One region of the Kitasatospora sp. NPDC004614 genome, then DNA from elsewhere that is predicted to be linked to it. Evidence: riboswitches for the same ligand, from Rfam matches in the RefSeq annotation. Region 1 holds a riboswitch; each other region holds the start of a gene.

Region 1 (3,554 bases):
GCCGGATCGGCGTGCCCTGGCGCGGCGGCTCCACCATGCTGTTCGACCTGCGCGAGCGGATCCGGATCCAGGGCCGGGTCCCGGAACTGCCCGACGGCTGGCACACCGACACCGCGCTGCGCCCGGCCGGCGGCCAGTCCTTCTCCGGCGACTTCATGGTCGCCGCCCGCACCGGCCCCGGCGGACGGATGCTGGAAGCCGTCCTCGCCGACGTCTCCGGCAAGGGCATGGACGCCGGTAGCCGCGCCCTGCTGCTCTCCGGCGCCTTCGGCGGCCTGCTCGGCTCGCTGCCCGCCCACGACTTCCTGCCCGCCGCCAACGGCTACCTCCTGCGGCAGGACTGGGCGGAGGGCTTCGCCACCGCCGTCCATCTGGTGGTCGACCTGGACACCGGCGAGTACGAACTGCTCTCCGCGGGGCACCTGCCCGGCATGCACCGTCTCGCGGGCGCCGGGTACTGGGAGGTCAAGGAGGCCGAGGGCCCGCTGCTCGGCGTCTACGACGAGGCCAAGTTCGAGGGGGTGCGCGGCACCCTCGGCCCCGGCGACGTCCTGATGCTGTGCACCGACGGCATGGTGGAGATCCCCGGCCGCGACCTCGCCGAGGGCATGGACCGGCTGATGGGCGAGGCCGACCGGCTGGTCGCCACCGCCCCGGGGTCGATCCGGCCCGGCTCCGCGGTCCGGCTGATCGACACCGTCGCCAAGCACGTCAACGACGACCGCGCGGTGCTGCTGGTCTGGCGCCGCTGAACTTCCGTCCGGTGCAGACGCGGTGAGCGCGGACTGTCCACGGAGTGTCAAACCCGGACGTTGATCTTCGGCCAATTCCGGTACGCGGCCCGAGCCGGGCGGCGATGTTGGATCTGCCTGCCGGTTTGCCGCGCAGGCCAGCACGGACCACCGCCCGCCGACGGGGTGTCAGAACCCGTCCGCTATCGTCGCGGTCGGCGAAAATCAGTCCTGCCAGGCGGGTTCGGGCACCGAGCGACCGGGCAAGTCCTTTACGCACTCAGCACGAGCGACCACACTGAGTCCGGATGGAGTGGTGGGGACACGGGGGGCAGGGGCCGGTTTCCGCCTGGGAGCCAACGCCGGCTTCCACCGAACCCCCGCCATGAATCGAGGAAGTGAGTCCCGGTGGCCTTCTCCGTCTCCGCGCTTGTCCTGTTCGGCATCATCGTCGCGATCTTCATTCGCAACAAGCAGCTGAAGACCGGGCACGCCATCGTCGCCGCCCTGTTCGGCTTCATGCTGAGCCAGTCGACCATGGCCGGCCCGATCCAGCAGTTCCTCACCTCGGTCTCCAAGGCCATCGCGTCGATCGCGGGCTGACGGCCTGTCGGCTCCCCGGCGGCACGCCACGACGGGCGGGAGACACCCCCGCGCCGTCCATTCGGCCTGCCCACGGTGACCAGGCTCACCCGCGACGTCACGCCAGGTCCGCGCCCGAACGCGCACGGTGGCCGAAGTCGCCCACCGTGCGGGGTTCGTACGCGCACTGTCATGATCGCGTACGCGCACCGCAGCAGGGTGTCGGCACAGCGTGACCTGGTGGATCGTCAGCCCCTTCCCGACCCAGGGAGCGGGGCCGATCGGCGTTTGCCAGCCTCACGGGCCGTGGGATTTGCTTCCTCCGCAGCCCGGCCAGTGACCGGGCGGGCCACCGGACGGAACGCCTAGTCCTGCCGTCGTCCGGTGCCGACCAGATACCACGCCACGGCAGGAGCGGGGGAACCACAGGTAAGTCGCCGGGCCCGGAAACCACCGGGAACGGCTTGGGGTGAAGCCGCAGTCCCTGCGGCCGGGCAACTCTCGCCCGAACCCGACAGCTCACCTCGCAGGCGTCGGAGAGGAACGCCTTCATGTCCGCTCAGGGCAAGCACCGCAAGCCGAGCCTGGCCACCATCGCCCGGATCGCCATCGCCACCGGTGTGGCCGGCGCCGCGATCGGCCTCCCGGTCACCGCCGCCTCCGCGCACACCGCCACCGAGCAGGCCGGCAGCCACCCGTCCACGGTCTCGGTGGACGCCACCCCCGTCGCCGACCAGGCCGCCGCCCCGCACAGCTACCGGGTCGCCTCCGGCGACACCCTGTCCAAGATCGCCGCCGCGCAGCACGTCGACGGTGGCTGGCAGAAGCTGTACCAGGACAACCGCTCCGTGGTCGGTGGCAACCCCGACCTGATCTTCCCGGGCCAGAAGCTGGCCATCAACGGCCAGGCCGCCGCCCCCGCGCAGGCCCCGGCCGCCAAGTCCACCTCCACGGACACCGCCACCGCGCCGAAGGTCGCCGTCAAGAAGGCCGACACCGCGAAGCCGGCCACCACCGGCACCGTCAAGGCCCAGCCCGTGGCCCCGGCCCCGCAGGCGGCGCCCCCGGTCGCCACCACGGCCACCACCGCTTCCCCGGCCGCCGTTCCGGCCGCCGCGAGCAACAGCTCCACCTACGTCGCCCCGGCGCCGGGCAAGGTCACCACCGGTTACAAGGTCGCCGGCTCCAACTGGTCCTCCGGCTACCACACCGGCATCGACTTCCCGGTCGCCACCGGCACCAGCCTCAAGGCCATCGCCAACGGCACCGTGGTCTCCGCCGGCAACGGCGGTGCCTACGGCAACCAGGTCGTCATCAAGCTGGCCGACGGCAAGTACGCCCAGTACGCCCACCTCTCCTCGATCTCCGTCTCGGCCGGCCAGTCCGTGACGGCGGGTCAGCAGATCGGTCTCTCCGGCGCCACCGGCAACGTGACCGGCCCGCACCTGCACTTCGAGATCCGCACCACCCCGGACTACGGCTCCGACATCGACCCCGTCGCCTACCTGGCGGCCCACGGCGTCAACGTCTGATCCACGCCTCACCCCCCGAAGGCCCCGCGCAGTCCGCTGCGCGGGGCCTTCGGGCTTTCCGGCGCCCTTGCGCGGGCGAACGCCCCCCGGCCATGCGGCGCGGGCCGACCAACGGCAACGGCCCCGACTGCGTTGGCAGTCGGGGCCGTTGGCCTTGTGGAGCGGGTGACGAGAATCGAACTCGCGTGACCAGTTTGGAAGACTGGGGCTCTACCATTGAGCTACACCCGCAAAGGCGTACCCGCACCGCGTCGCGGTGGCGAGGACTGGATCAGGGTACCTGGTCGAGCCGGTGGATTGCACACTCCTTCCGCGCTGTCGGCTCGCGAATATCGCCCCGGTCGGAGGCGGCCCGACGTGTACTCTTCTGCTCGGCACCACGGGGTGTGGCGCAGGTTGGTAGCGCGTCCGCTTTGGGAGCGGAAGGCCGTCGGTTCGAATCCGGTCACCCCGACCGTGCGGCAGGGTCTCGTCCGTGGGCGGGGCCCTGTTGTCGTTGTGGGGCGCGGCCGCCCCGGCCCCGCTCCGCCGTGCACCCGGTGCCGGGCGCAGTCACTTTCGTGGTACCGGTAGGATGGACCGCTGGCGGTAGTACGGACAGCATTGCAGCCCCAACCGCCTATCGCCCTGACCGCAAGCCCCCCTAGGAGACCCCACCGTGAAGAGCGCCGTCGAGACTCTGAACCCGACCCGGGTTCGACTCACCGTC
Region 2 (3,554 bases), on a different contig from region 1:
CGCCCCACTCGCGATCCGCCAGGACCGGGCCGAGCACGAACACCGAGGGCAGCACCACCACGTGGTACACCGCGATCGCGAGCATGCCCGACCACACCCAGGCCCGTTCTCGCACCTGCCGCCAGCCGACCCGGAGTTCGGCCAGGAACCCGAGTCGCTCGGCCTGCTCCGCACTGGCCCGCCCGCCCACCGCACCGAGTCTCGCCAGCACGGCGGCGCTGGCCGCGAAGCTCGCGGCATCCACCATCAGGGCACCGCCGGGCCCGGCAAGGGCGACCAGCGCGCCAGCCAGCACCGGGCCGATCACCAACCCCACCGAGTGGACGAGCCCGCGCAAGGCATTGGCCTCGCTCAGCCGTTCACCGGACACCAGCAGCGGGATCAGCCCGGTGGAGGCGGGCAGGAAGAAAGCGTCCGCCACCCCGAACACCACCATCAGCAGTGCCAGCACCCCGACCCGGGCCGTCCCGGTGAGCAGCAACACCGCGACGGCCGCCTGGACCACGCACCGCACCAGATCGGAGGCCAGCATGATCCGCTGTCTTGGCATCCGGTCCGCCCACACGCCGCCGATCAGCATGAACACCAGCGTCGGCAGCAGGCCCGCCGAAGCCACCAGGCCGACATCGGCGGCCGACCCGCCGATCGACAGCACGGCGAACGGCAGCGCGACGAACGACACCCTGTCGCCCAGGACGGACAGCGACTGGCCGACGAACAGACGGGCGAACTGGCGCTCCACCCGGAGCACTTCGGGAATCAGCACAGCCACGGGCACCTCCACAGCGGGTCGGGGAACAGCGATCACCGCGATGGTAGGAAGCTCCCGAAGCAGCTGTCGCGCGATTTATCCGCAACGCCTGCAATGCCCAGATCTCGCTCAACTCGCTTTAATGTCACGGCATTTGATGACCACCCAGCTTCCAAGCGCTTAAGCGGGACCGTCCGCCTTCCCTCCCCCCGCTCCCCCAATCCCACCGATCGGCCAGACTTTCGCACCCGACCATCGGACCGCCGGATCACCCGACCGCCCGACCGCCCGGGCGGCGCAACTCGGCCGTAATACAGCCGCGATGAGCTTGTGATTGCTCCGTTCGAGTGATTAGGCTCGGTCCGGCCCGCACCGCCGGGCCCCGCACGCGGCAACGCCGAACCCTGTCCGCCGCGTTGCCGGGTCGACCACCACAACCCTTGGACAGGGACGGGGGAACCAGGTACGTCGCCGCCCCCACGGCTAGGGGTGAAGCCGCCGCACCGGCTCCCGCCGGCACACGGCGGCCGGGCCTCCCTCCGGTCCGAACCCGACAGCTCACCTCGCAGGCGTGCGGAGAGGATCTGGCATGCTCTTCACGGGTTCCGGGCGCCACCGTCGGCAGAGCCAGGCGGAGAAAGCCGCCGAGCGGGCGATCGCCGCAGCCGGCGTCGCCGGCGTCGGCCTCGCCCTGCCGCTGCTCGCTGTGACGGGTGCGCAGGCCGCCCCCAGCACGGTCTGGGACCGGGTCGCCGACTGCGAGAGCGGCGGCAACTGGAGTTCCGACTCGGGCAACGGCCTGTACGGCGGCCTCCAGATCACCGCCCAGCGCTGGATCGACTACGGCGGTACCCGGTACGCCGAGCTGCCCAGCGGAGCCACCCGCAGCCAGCAGATCGCGGTCGCCGAACGGATCCTGGCCACCGAAGGCCCGCAGCCGTGGGTGTCCTGCGCCGACACGGCGGGCCTGCGCACGGTCAGCGCCCCCGGCGTGGTGGACAACAACGACTCGGCGGACGAATCGGGTGCGCTGCGCGGCGCCCGCGGCATCGCGGCCGTCAACACCGCCTCGGACGGCACCGTCGCCCCGCAGAACGCCACTCCGGTGTTCTCCGGCCTGCCCGGCTACGACCCGGTGTACCACGTGTACTGGTACGAGAAGAACGGCGGTTGGTTCTGGACCAGCCACCAGAGCCTGTACGAGCGCTACATACAGCTGACGCACCCCCAGCCGCCTGCGGCCACGCCGTCCCCGGCCCCCACCCCGGAAAGCCCGGCCACCCCGACCACTCCGACTACGCCGACTGCGCCGTCGACCGACCCGAGCACCAACCCGAGCCCGAATCCGACCACACCGTCCGACAACCAGAACGGCAACGGCAACGGCAACGGGAACGGCGCCGAGAACGGCAACGGCACAGGCCACGGCAACGACCAGGGCCAGGGTCAGGGTCAGGACGGCCACGGCGGCACCCAGCAGCCCACCACCCCCGACCCGGCCACCACCACGCCGCCCCCGAGCGCCTCCACGCCCGGCAGCGCACCCGCGCCCGCCGAATCCCCGTCCGCCGCGACCCCGTCCCCGCAGCCGTACACCGTCGGCCCGGGCGACACGCTGGCGAAGATCGCCCGCAGCCACGAGCTGAACGGCGGCTGGAGCGGTCTCTACCAGAGCAACCAGCAGGTGGTGGGCGAGAACCCGGACCTGATCCACCCGGGCCAGGTGCTGAACCTGGGCTGACGGCCGCCCGGTCGAGCCGCCGTCACTTCGGGACGGCGGCCAGTCCGGTGCAGCCGCGCAGGCCGTCGCGGCGCTGCTGGGCGGCCTTCGCCGCGCTGCCGGTCTGCGGGACGGGCACGCCCCGGCCGTCGATGTGGGCGGGGGTGAACATTTCTCCGGTGACGCGTCCGTCGGTGCTGATGGTGAGTGTGGTGACGCCGGTTTCGTCGGAGGCGGTGTAGTTCGAGGTGCCGTACCAGAGGAAGTTGCCGAAGCCGTACGCCACGTAGGTGTTCCCGAGCATGCCCGCGCCGAGCATGGTGTGGGCGTGGGTGCCGACCACGGCGGTGGCGCCGGCCGTGGCGAGCTTCTTGGCGAGTGCGGTCTGCGCGGCGGTCGGGCAGGCCACGCCTTCCTCGCCCCAGTGCAGGTAGACCAGTACCACGGGCGCCTGCGCCTTGGCCTCGGTGACGGCGCGCAGCAGGGCCTTCTCGTCGAACGCGGAGGCGATGCCGGCCTTGTGCTCGCCGGCCCGCCACTTCTGGTTGGTGATTTCGTCGACCTGGCTCGCCGCCAGGACGGCGACCTTTGTTCCGCGCACGTCGGCGATGTGGGGCGCGAAGGCTTCGGCCGTGTCCTTGCCGATGCCGATCAGCGGAATCGGGGAGTTGGCCTTGGCGGCGAGGGTGTCGGCGAGGCCGTCGGCACCGAAGTCGACGGCGTGGTTGTTGGCCTGGGAGAGCACGTCTATCCCGGCGTCCTTGAGCGCGGTGAGCGCCTTGGGGCTGGTGCGGAACGTGTAGGTCTTGGGCTCGGGCTTGCCGCGGCCGGTGATCGCGGTCTCCAGGTTGAGCACCGCCAGGTCGGCGGCGGACAGGGTCTTGGCGATCGGCCCGAGCGCGGTCTCGCCGGCGGGGGCGGTCAGCCGGGAGCCGGTCCGGCCCTCGAAGTGGACGTCGCCCGCGAAGGCCACGGTGATACTGCCGGCGGCGCCGCTCGGCGCGTTGTCGCCCGAACCCGTGCTCGGAGCACCCGTCGTTCCCGGGCTGCCGGACGACGCGCCTCCGGCGGAGTCCCCGGCGG
Region 3 (3,554 bases), on a different contig from region 1:
CGGCAGCGCGGCGTAGCGACGGGGGAACCGGGTGGCGTACCCGGCGTACGCGGCGAGCAGGGCGGCGACCGCCTCGTCGCGGGAGTGGCCGAGGACGGCGGCGGCCAGGTGGTCGGTCAGGTCGTCGAGGGTGCGGACGGCGACCAGGCGGCGCAGCTCGGCAAGGCCCCCGGGGACGTGCTTGTACAGCGACGGGGTGGCGACCCCCGCCTTGGCGGCGACGGCGGCCAGGGTGAGCGTCTCGGCGCCCTGGGCGTCGATCAGGCCGAGGGCGTGGTCCACCACCGCGGTGGGGGAGAGTCCGGCGCGGGCCATCAGCGGGCGACCTCGTTCAGCTCGTTCAGGAACGGGAGCAGGGCGTCGGCGACGGCCTGGGGGTAGCCGGCCATCGGGTAGTGGCCGCCGTTCTCGATCATCACCTTACGGCCGCGCAGCGCGGCGGCCTGCCGGTCGGCGATCAGCTCGGGGTTCGGGAAGTCGGGGTCCTTGCTGCCCATCAGCACCAGCGCGGGCACGTCGACGGCCTCGCACCAGCCGACCGGCGCGGAGTCCCCCGTGAGGTAGCCGCGCAGCGCGGCCTTCCGGGCGGGCTCGCGCAGCATCTCGGCGAGGCCGGCCCGGTAGGCGTCGAAGTCGGCGGGCCGCGCGGTCGGGTAGTAGAACTTCTGCATCGAGCTCCACAGGCCGGGGAACGCGGTGACCAGCGGGGCGGCCAGGCCGAACAGGGCCTTCTGGAAGGCGTTCAGCGGGAGGTTCTCGATGAAGGCGTCGATCAGCACCACCCCGGCGGTCCGCCCGGGGGCGAGCTCGGCCGCGCGGACCACGGTGGCGCCGGTGTAGGAGTTGCCGGCCAGGACGGCGCCGCGCAGGTCGAGGTGGTCGAGCAGGGCGACCAGGTCGCCGGCGATCGCGGCGGGGGAGTAGTCGGTGAACCCGGTGGAGGACTCGCCGAGGCCGCGCAGGTCCATGGTGATCACCCGGTGCCCGGCGGCGGTCAGCAGCGGTGCGAGGTGCCGGTAGGTGGCGCGCTTGTCGAGCATGCCGGGCAGCAGGACGACCGGGACGCCGGTGCCGGGGGTGTCGTCGTAGGCGATCCGGCCGCCGGGGACGTCGACGTACCGGGTGGTGCCGAGGGTGCTGTTCATGGCGGGCCTCCTGGGCGGGCGTTGCGGTGCGCCGGGCGCTGGAGGCCCGGCCGGCTGCCGATAGCCATAAAGCTAAGGCTAATAGCCTTAGCCGTCAAGTCGTGGTGGCCGGCCGGATCGTCAGATCCCCTCCACCTTGAACGGGTCGTGCTCGGCGAGCAGCTTGTCCAGCCGGGCCTGGTCCACCCGGCTGGTGATCGCGCCCTCGTCCTGGCGGTCCCGGATCACCTTGGCCAGCGTGAACGCGGAAGTGATCTCGTACAGCAGCCCGACGGCGAGGAAGGCGCGCATCCAGGCGCTCACCGGCAGGTAGGCGATCCCGAGCGAGAGCGCGGCGGTGGCCAGTCCGAAGGAGACGGCGGCCTGGGCGAAGTAGGCGGCGGTGGTCCGGTGCGGCACGGTTGCGGTCATGGCATCAGGGTCGCGCCGGCCCGGAGGCGTGGCGTGAGTACGGATACTCAACCACTCGGTCACAATCCGTCAGGTTGGCCCTGGTGAACCGTCACAAATCACCCATAGGGCGTCAGGAAATCTTCGCTGTCTCGTGGTAGCGGCTTGGAATCATGGGGTCCATAGGATTAACGTTTGATAACGCAGCGCGGTCGGCAACGCCGTAACCATGCGGCACCGTGCGCCACGCCTAATCCACTTGGGCACACCCTTCGGGGCGTCCCAGGAGCCGGGGAACCACGTTTCCACCGGGGTGAATCGGGACGGCCCTGGGCCCGACCGTAGGAGACCTTCCACCTCCGAACCCGTCAGCTAACCCGGTCGGCGGCAGGGAAGGAAGGAGCACGCCCCCGTGGCGTCGACCTACACTGAGAGCACCGGCACCCAGTTGCTCGACCACCCGGTCGAGCCGGAAGCCGCCCGGCACCGGCTGCCCCGTCAGTCCCGCGCCGGCGCGCCCCTGCTGGGCGTCACCGCGATGACCGCCGCGCTCGGCGCCACCGCACTCGGCGCCGCCCCCGCGCAGGCCGCCGCCCCGGTGCCCGTCACCGCCGCGGACGAAGCCTCCGACGGCCTCCTCGCCGGCGACCCCGGGCTCGCCCTCGCCGCCCGCATCCAGCAGCAGGCCGACGGCCAGCGCACCGCCGCCGACGAATCCGCCCGGCTGGCCGCCGCGCAGGAGGCCGAGGCCAAGCGGGCCGCCCAGCAGGCCGAGGCCGAGCAGGCCGCGCACACCCTGCCGGTGGCCGGCTACCAGCTGACCGCGCACTTCGCCCAGTCCGGCGCGCACTGGGCGCACCTGCACACCGGCCTGGACTTCGCCGCCCGCACCGGCACTCCCGTCGCCGCCGTCGCCGGAGGCACCGTCACCTCGGCGGGCTGGTCCGGCCCCTACGGCTACCGGGTCATCCAGACCCTGCCCGACGGCACCGAACTCTGGTACTGCCACCTCTCCCGGATCGCCACCGCCTCCGGCCAGGTCGCCCCCGGCACCGTGCTCGGCGCGGTCGGCGCCACCGGCAACGTCACCGGCCCGCACCTGCACCTGGAGGTCCGCCCCGGCGGCGGAGCCCCGATCGACCCGCTGCCCTGGCTCCAGCAGCGCGGCCTGCAGCCGTAGTTCTTCCGCTCATCGACGGCCGCCGCGCTCGGGCAGGAGCCGACGGCCGAACACCGCGCAGCCGAACAGCAGCCCGCCGGCCAGGAAGAACGGCTCGTACAGCACGGTCGCGAAGCGGGCCATCGCGTCCAGCTCCGCCGCCGAGCGGTGACCCGCCGCCAGCGCCAGCCATTCCGGCACGGAGGGCGCGGCGTGCACGATCAGCAGCACCGCCGTGCCCCGGGCCGCCCACAGCAGCCCGCGGGCCGGCAGCCGCTCGCCCCACGGCCGTATCAGCGCCAGGGCCAGCGCCGCGGCCACCGCGCACAGCGGTACCGCGATGATGTCGATCACCAGCAGCGGCGTGTTGTCCAGCACCGACAGCCCGCCCGGCAGACCGGCCCGGCCGCCCAGCAGCCAGTACAGGTGCACCAGGGCGAAGACGGCCGACCAGAGCGCGGCGGCCTGCGCGGCGATCCGACGGAACGGCGGGCGCAGGCCGACGGAGGTGGCGCCGGCCGGAGTCACGATGTCCATGGCTCCACCCTGGCCCGGCGGCCCCGCCCCGCGGATCGTCCGGACGGCCAGGACCGATGGCTCATCAGGACGATTCCGGGGTCCTCCGATCGGTGGACCCCGGCGAGCCACAACCCTCAGTACACCTCGGGGGCCAGCTCCGGGTACTCCTCCAGCAGCAGCCGGGCCAGCCCGGGCACCGTCCACTCGCCGCACAGGTCGATCGCGGCCTGCGCCACCGCCTCCTCGAAGTCCTCGAACTCCCCGGAGAGCTCGTCCGGCATCGGCAGGCCCCGGGCGTTCAGCTCGGCCAGGTTGCGGTAGCTGCGCCGCATCAGGCCGTG
Region 4 (3,554 bases), 460 kb from region 1:
TCGCGCTCGGCGGCGGTGAGGTCGCCGAGCAGCTGCCGGGCCCGGGCGAGGCGGGTGCGGACTTCGTCCTTGGCGGCGGCCAGGCGGTGCCGGGCCTGTTCCAGTTCGTCGAGTTTGGCCGCGGTCTCCTGACGGCGCTGGTCCAGCCGGCGTTGTCGTTCGCGCAGGTCGCGCAGGGTCTCGTTCTGCCGGGCGGTGGCCTGGCCGAGCGAGCGGGCGCCGGCCAGGTAGGACGCCGGGTCGTTGTCGAGCATCAGCCGCAGCGTGGGGTCGAGGCCCTGGGCGCGGTACTGGGCGGCGACCACCGCCCCGAGGTCGGCGCGCAGCCGGTTGAGGTCGTCCTGCCCGGCGGCGACCTGGGTCAGCAGGACGCCGGCCTCGCGCTGCAGCCGTTTCTGCTGTTCCTGGGCGGCGTTGTACTTCTCGGAGGCCTGCTCGGCCTCGTCGTACAGCTGGTCGACCTGCGCCTTGACGTCGGCGCGGTCCGGCGGGTCGGCCGGAGTGGCGGCGGCCGGGGCGACGCCGAGATGGATCACGCCCGTCGCGGCGGCGGTGAGCGCCAGGGCTCGGGCGAGGCGTTGGACACCGGGCAGTGGGGGGCGACGGTGCACTGGCACGTGCGACGACTCCGTTCCTGCGCTCCGGCCTCCGCCGCCGCCCGCGGATCGGACGGCCGTCCGCACGGGGGGCCGGGGCAGAGGTTAGCGAGTCGGACGGATCCAGTCCAAACCCTGACAACTTCGAATATTCGACCGCGAATCGGACACCGGAACGAGAGCGGCCCGGCACCCCCTGTGCGGGGTGCCGAGCCGAAGGCTCCGCGCGGCCGTCAGATCCGGACGATCTTGGTGATCGGCATGACGGTCGCCGACTCGTAGCGGACCTGCGCGCCGGTGTGCGGGGCGTGCACGATCTGCCCGTTTCCGACGTACATGCCGACGTGGTGCTGGTCGCCGTAGTAGATGATCAGGTCACCCGGACGGGCGTTGGCGATGTTGGTGCCGATGCTGGTGCCGGCGCCCGCCTGGGCCTGCGAGGTGCGCGGGATGGAGACACCCGCCTGGGCGTACGCCCACTGCATCAGACCGGAGCAGTCGAAGGTGCTCGGGCCGGCCGCGCCGTAGGAGTACCAGCTGCCCAGCTTGGACAGCGCGGCGTTCATCGCGGCACCCGCGTAGCCGGCCGGTGCCTGCGCCGGCGGGGCGCCGAGGTCGGTGCGGGTGTTGTCGCGGGAGGCGCGCTCGGCCTGGGTGCGGGAGTCGCTGGCGGCCTTGGCCTCGGCCGCCGCGAGATCGTCGCGCTCCTTCTGGGTGAGCGTGTTGAGCAGCTCCTGCGCCTTGGCCAGCTTGGACTGGACGTCTTCCTTGTCGGCCTTGAGGGCCTTCGTGGTGGTGTCCAGTTCGGCGAGCTTCTGCGCGGCCTCCTCGCGCTGCCCGTCGAGCTTGGCCTGCTCGGCCTTGAAGCTCTTGAGCAGGTCGGCCTGGGTGGCGCCGACCGTGTTCAGCGTTCCGGCCTGCCCGAGGAAGCTGTCCGGGTTGCTGGAGAGCATCAGCTGCATGGTCTGCGGCATGCCGCCGTTGCGGTACTGCTCGGCGGCGATCGTCGCCAGGCTGTCCTGAACGGTGGTCACCTGCTCCTGCTGGCGGGCCAGCTGGTCCTGCAGTTGGGTGACCTGCTTCTGCAGGTTCTGCTGCTTCTCGACGGAGGCGTTGAGCGCCTCGGTCTTCACCTCGGCCTGCTCGTTGAGCTGGTCGACCTGCGCCTTGACCTGGTCCTTGGTGGGCGCCGGGTCGGCGTGCGCGCCGGTCTGGGCGGACAGCGCGACGGCGGTGGCGGCAGCGGCAGTGAGAATCGAGACCCGGGCACGGCCGACGGGCTTGGGACGGCGATGGGACGCCACGAAGGCGGACTCCTTCTTCCTCACACCGCCTACCGGGTGAGCTGACGGGTTCGGGCCGGAAGAGACGCCCTACAGCGCCTCACCGGCCGCTCTCGCGGCCGACCTGGCGCCGATTCACCCCGGGGGAACGTGGTTCCCCGGCTCCGTTCGACAGCAACCCCCACAGGGGTATCCCCGTCGGCGGATCTCGTTCTGACGATCCACCCGCTGTGTCACGGACTCGGCGGCGACCTCCGCCGTCGCCCCCCTTGGGCGATCGACTCTGCGGTGGTCGAACTATGACCCTAGTAACCGATCCGTGATCCGTTCAAATCCTTGTCGGAAAAAAATCTGAATCTGAGTCAATTTCGATTACGAAACTGACCGAACGTAAGGGATCCGTTGCGCAGTGCGTAGCATTTCCCGCCGTTCGCCAGGGAAACGCGACGCCCGGACGTGTTCGAGATCACAGCAGGATCTCGACCCGCCCGGGCGTGTCACGGCGTGTCAATTGTCGCCCTGGCGGGCGTATGTCCGGTTTGCCGGACTGTCAGACCCGACGGATGGTCGAGATCGGCATCGCGTCGACCTTCATGGTCTTCACCACGTCACCGGTGTGCGGCGCGTGCACCACCATGCCGTTGCCGATGTACATGCCGACGTGGTGCCGGTCGCCGTAGTAGACCACCAGGTCACCGGGCTGGGCGTTGTGCCAGTCGGTGCCGACGCTGGCGCCGTAGCTGCCCTGCGCCTGCGAGGTGCGCGGCAGCGAGACGCCGGCCTGCGCGTACGCCCACACCATCAGGCCGGAGCAGTCGAAGGTGCTCGGGCCGGTCGCACCCCACACGTACGGCGCACCGCGCTTGTCGAGCGCCCGCTGCACCGCGACCCCGGCGTAGCCGGCGGCCTTCGGCAGGGTGGCCGGGTCGACCCGGTCGGCACTGCGCGAGGCGGCGCCGTCGCCGCGCACGATCGAGGCACGGTCGGCGGCGGAGAGCTGGTTGAGCAGGTTCTGCGCCTGCTCCAGCTTGGTCCTGACCTCGTTCTTGGCGTCGTTGAGCGCCTGGGTGGAGTTGTCCAGCTCCTTCAGGACGTCCGCCGCTTCCTGCTTCTGCTGGTTCAGCCGGCGCTGCTGGTCCTGCAGTGACTTCAGGGTCTCGGCCTGGGTGCTGGCCGCCTGGTCGAAGGAGGACGCCTTGTCCAGGTACTTGTCCGGGTCGGCGGAGAGCATCAGCTGCATCGACGGGTCGACGCCCGCGTGCCGGTACTGGTCGCCGGCCACCGCCGCGAGCCCGGAGGACAGCTCGTTCAGCTGGTCCTGGCTGCGGGCCAGCTGGTCCTGCAGCTGGTCGGCCTGCTTGCGGAGCTGGTCGGCCTGCTCCTTGGCGCCGTTGTACTTCTCGGCCGCCTGCTCCTGCTCCTCCATGAGCTTGTCGACCTGCGCCTTGACTTCGTCCTTGTTCGGCTGAGCCGGCGCGGCGTGCGCACTCACCTGGGCCGACAGGGCGACCGCGGTCGCGGCGGCAGCGGTGAGCACGGTCACCCGGGCGCGACTCGGCTGCTTGGGACGGCGGTGGGAGGCCAAGGCGGTGCTCCTTCTTCCTCTGGACTCACCCGTTAGAGCGATAGTCCGGAATATAGGTTTGACGCCAGACCCTAGTGAAGTCCCTGCCTC

The links. A riboswitch is a leader RNA that binds a small molecule or an ion and turns the genes downstream of it on or off. The one in region 1 is predicted to bind cyclic di-AMP.
Region 2: it holds a riboswitch for cyclic di-AMP, as region 1 does, so the genes downstream of both, ACFYST_RS14085 (transglycosylase family protein) here and ACFYST_RS11910 (peptidoglycan DD-metalloendopeptidase family protein) in region 1, are expected to answer to the same signal.
Region 3: it holds a riboswitch for cyclic di-AMP, as region 1 does, so the genes downstream of both, ACFYST_RS30185 (M23 family metallopeptidase) here and ACFYST_RS11910 (peptidoglycan DD-metalloendopeptidase family protein) in region 1, are expected to answer to the same signal.
Region 4: it holds a riboswitch for cyclic di-AMP, as region 1 does, so the genes downstream of both, ACFYST_RS09820 (NlpC/P60 family protein) here and ACFYST_RS11910 (peptidoglycan DD-metalloendopeptidase family protein) in region 1, are expected to answer to the same signal.

What each region holds. Positions count from the first base shown of each region.
Region 1 covers NZ_JBIALR010000003.1:542,236-545,789, reverse strand. The annotation lists gene ACFYST_RS11920 (PP2C family protein-serine/threonine phosphatase) at 1-752, shown strand, start outside; gene ACFYST_RS11915 (hypothetical protein) at 1,140-1,334, shown strand; cyclic di-AMP (ydaO/yuaA leader) riboswitch at 1,705-1,859, shown strand; gene ACFYST_RS11910 (peptidoglycan DD-metalloendopeptidase family protein) at 1,865-2,845, shown strand; tRNA gene ACFYST_RS11905 (tRNA-Gly) at 3,003-3,076, opposite strand; tRNA gene ACFYST_RS11900 (tRNA-Pro) at 3,226-3,299, shown strand; gene tig (trigger factor) at 3,504-3,554, shown strand, end outside.
Region 2 covers NZ_JBIALR010000005.1:52,512-56,065, reverse strand. The annotation lists gene ACFYST_RS14090 (MFS transporter) at 1-772, opposite strand, end outside; cyclic di-AMP (ydaO/yuaA leader) riboswitch at 1,171-1,337, shown strand; gene ACFYST_RS14085 (transglycosylase family protein) at 1,341-2,492, shown strand; gene ACFYST_RS14080 (CapA family protein) at 2,515-3,554, opposite strand, start outside.
Region 3 covers NZ_JBIALR010000020.1:22,413-25,966, reverse strand. The annotation lists gene ACFYST_RS30200 (TetR-like C-terminal domain-containing protein) at 1-315, opposite strand, end outside; gene ACFYST_RS30195 (alpha/beta fold hydrolase) at 315-1,145, opposite strand; gene ACFYST_RS30190 (YiaA/YiaB family inner membrane protein) at 1,266-1,556, opposite strand; cyclic di-AMP (ydaO/yuaA leader) riboswitch at 1,773-1,937, shown strand; gene ACFYST_RS30185 (M23 family metallopeptidase) at 1,948-2,715, shown strand; gene ACFYST_RS30180 (DUF3995 domain-containing protein) at 2,725-3,231, opposite strand; gene ACFYST_RS30175 (hypothetical protein) at 3,348-3,554, opposite strand, start outside.
Region 4 covers NZ_JBIALR010000003.1:81,281-84,834, forward strand. The annotation lists gene ACFYST_RS09815 (NlpC/P60 family protein) at 1-617, opposite strand, end outside; gene ACFYST_RS09820 (NlpC/P60 family protein) at 830-1,900, opposite strand; cyclic di-AMP (ydaO/yuaA leader) riboswitch at 1,911-2,093, opposite strand; gene ACFYST_RS09825 (NlpC/P60 family protein) at 2,430-3,464, opposite strand.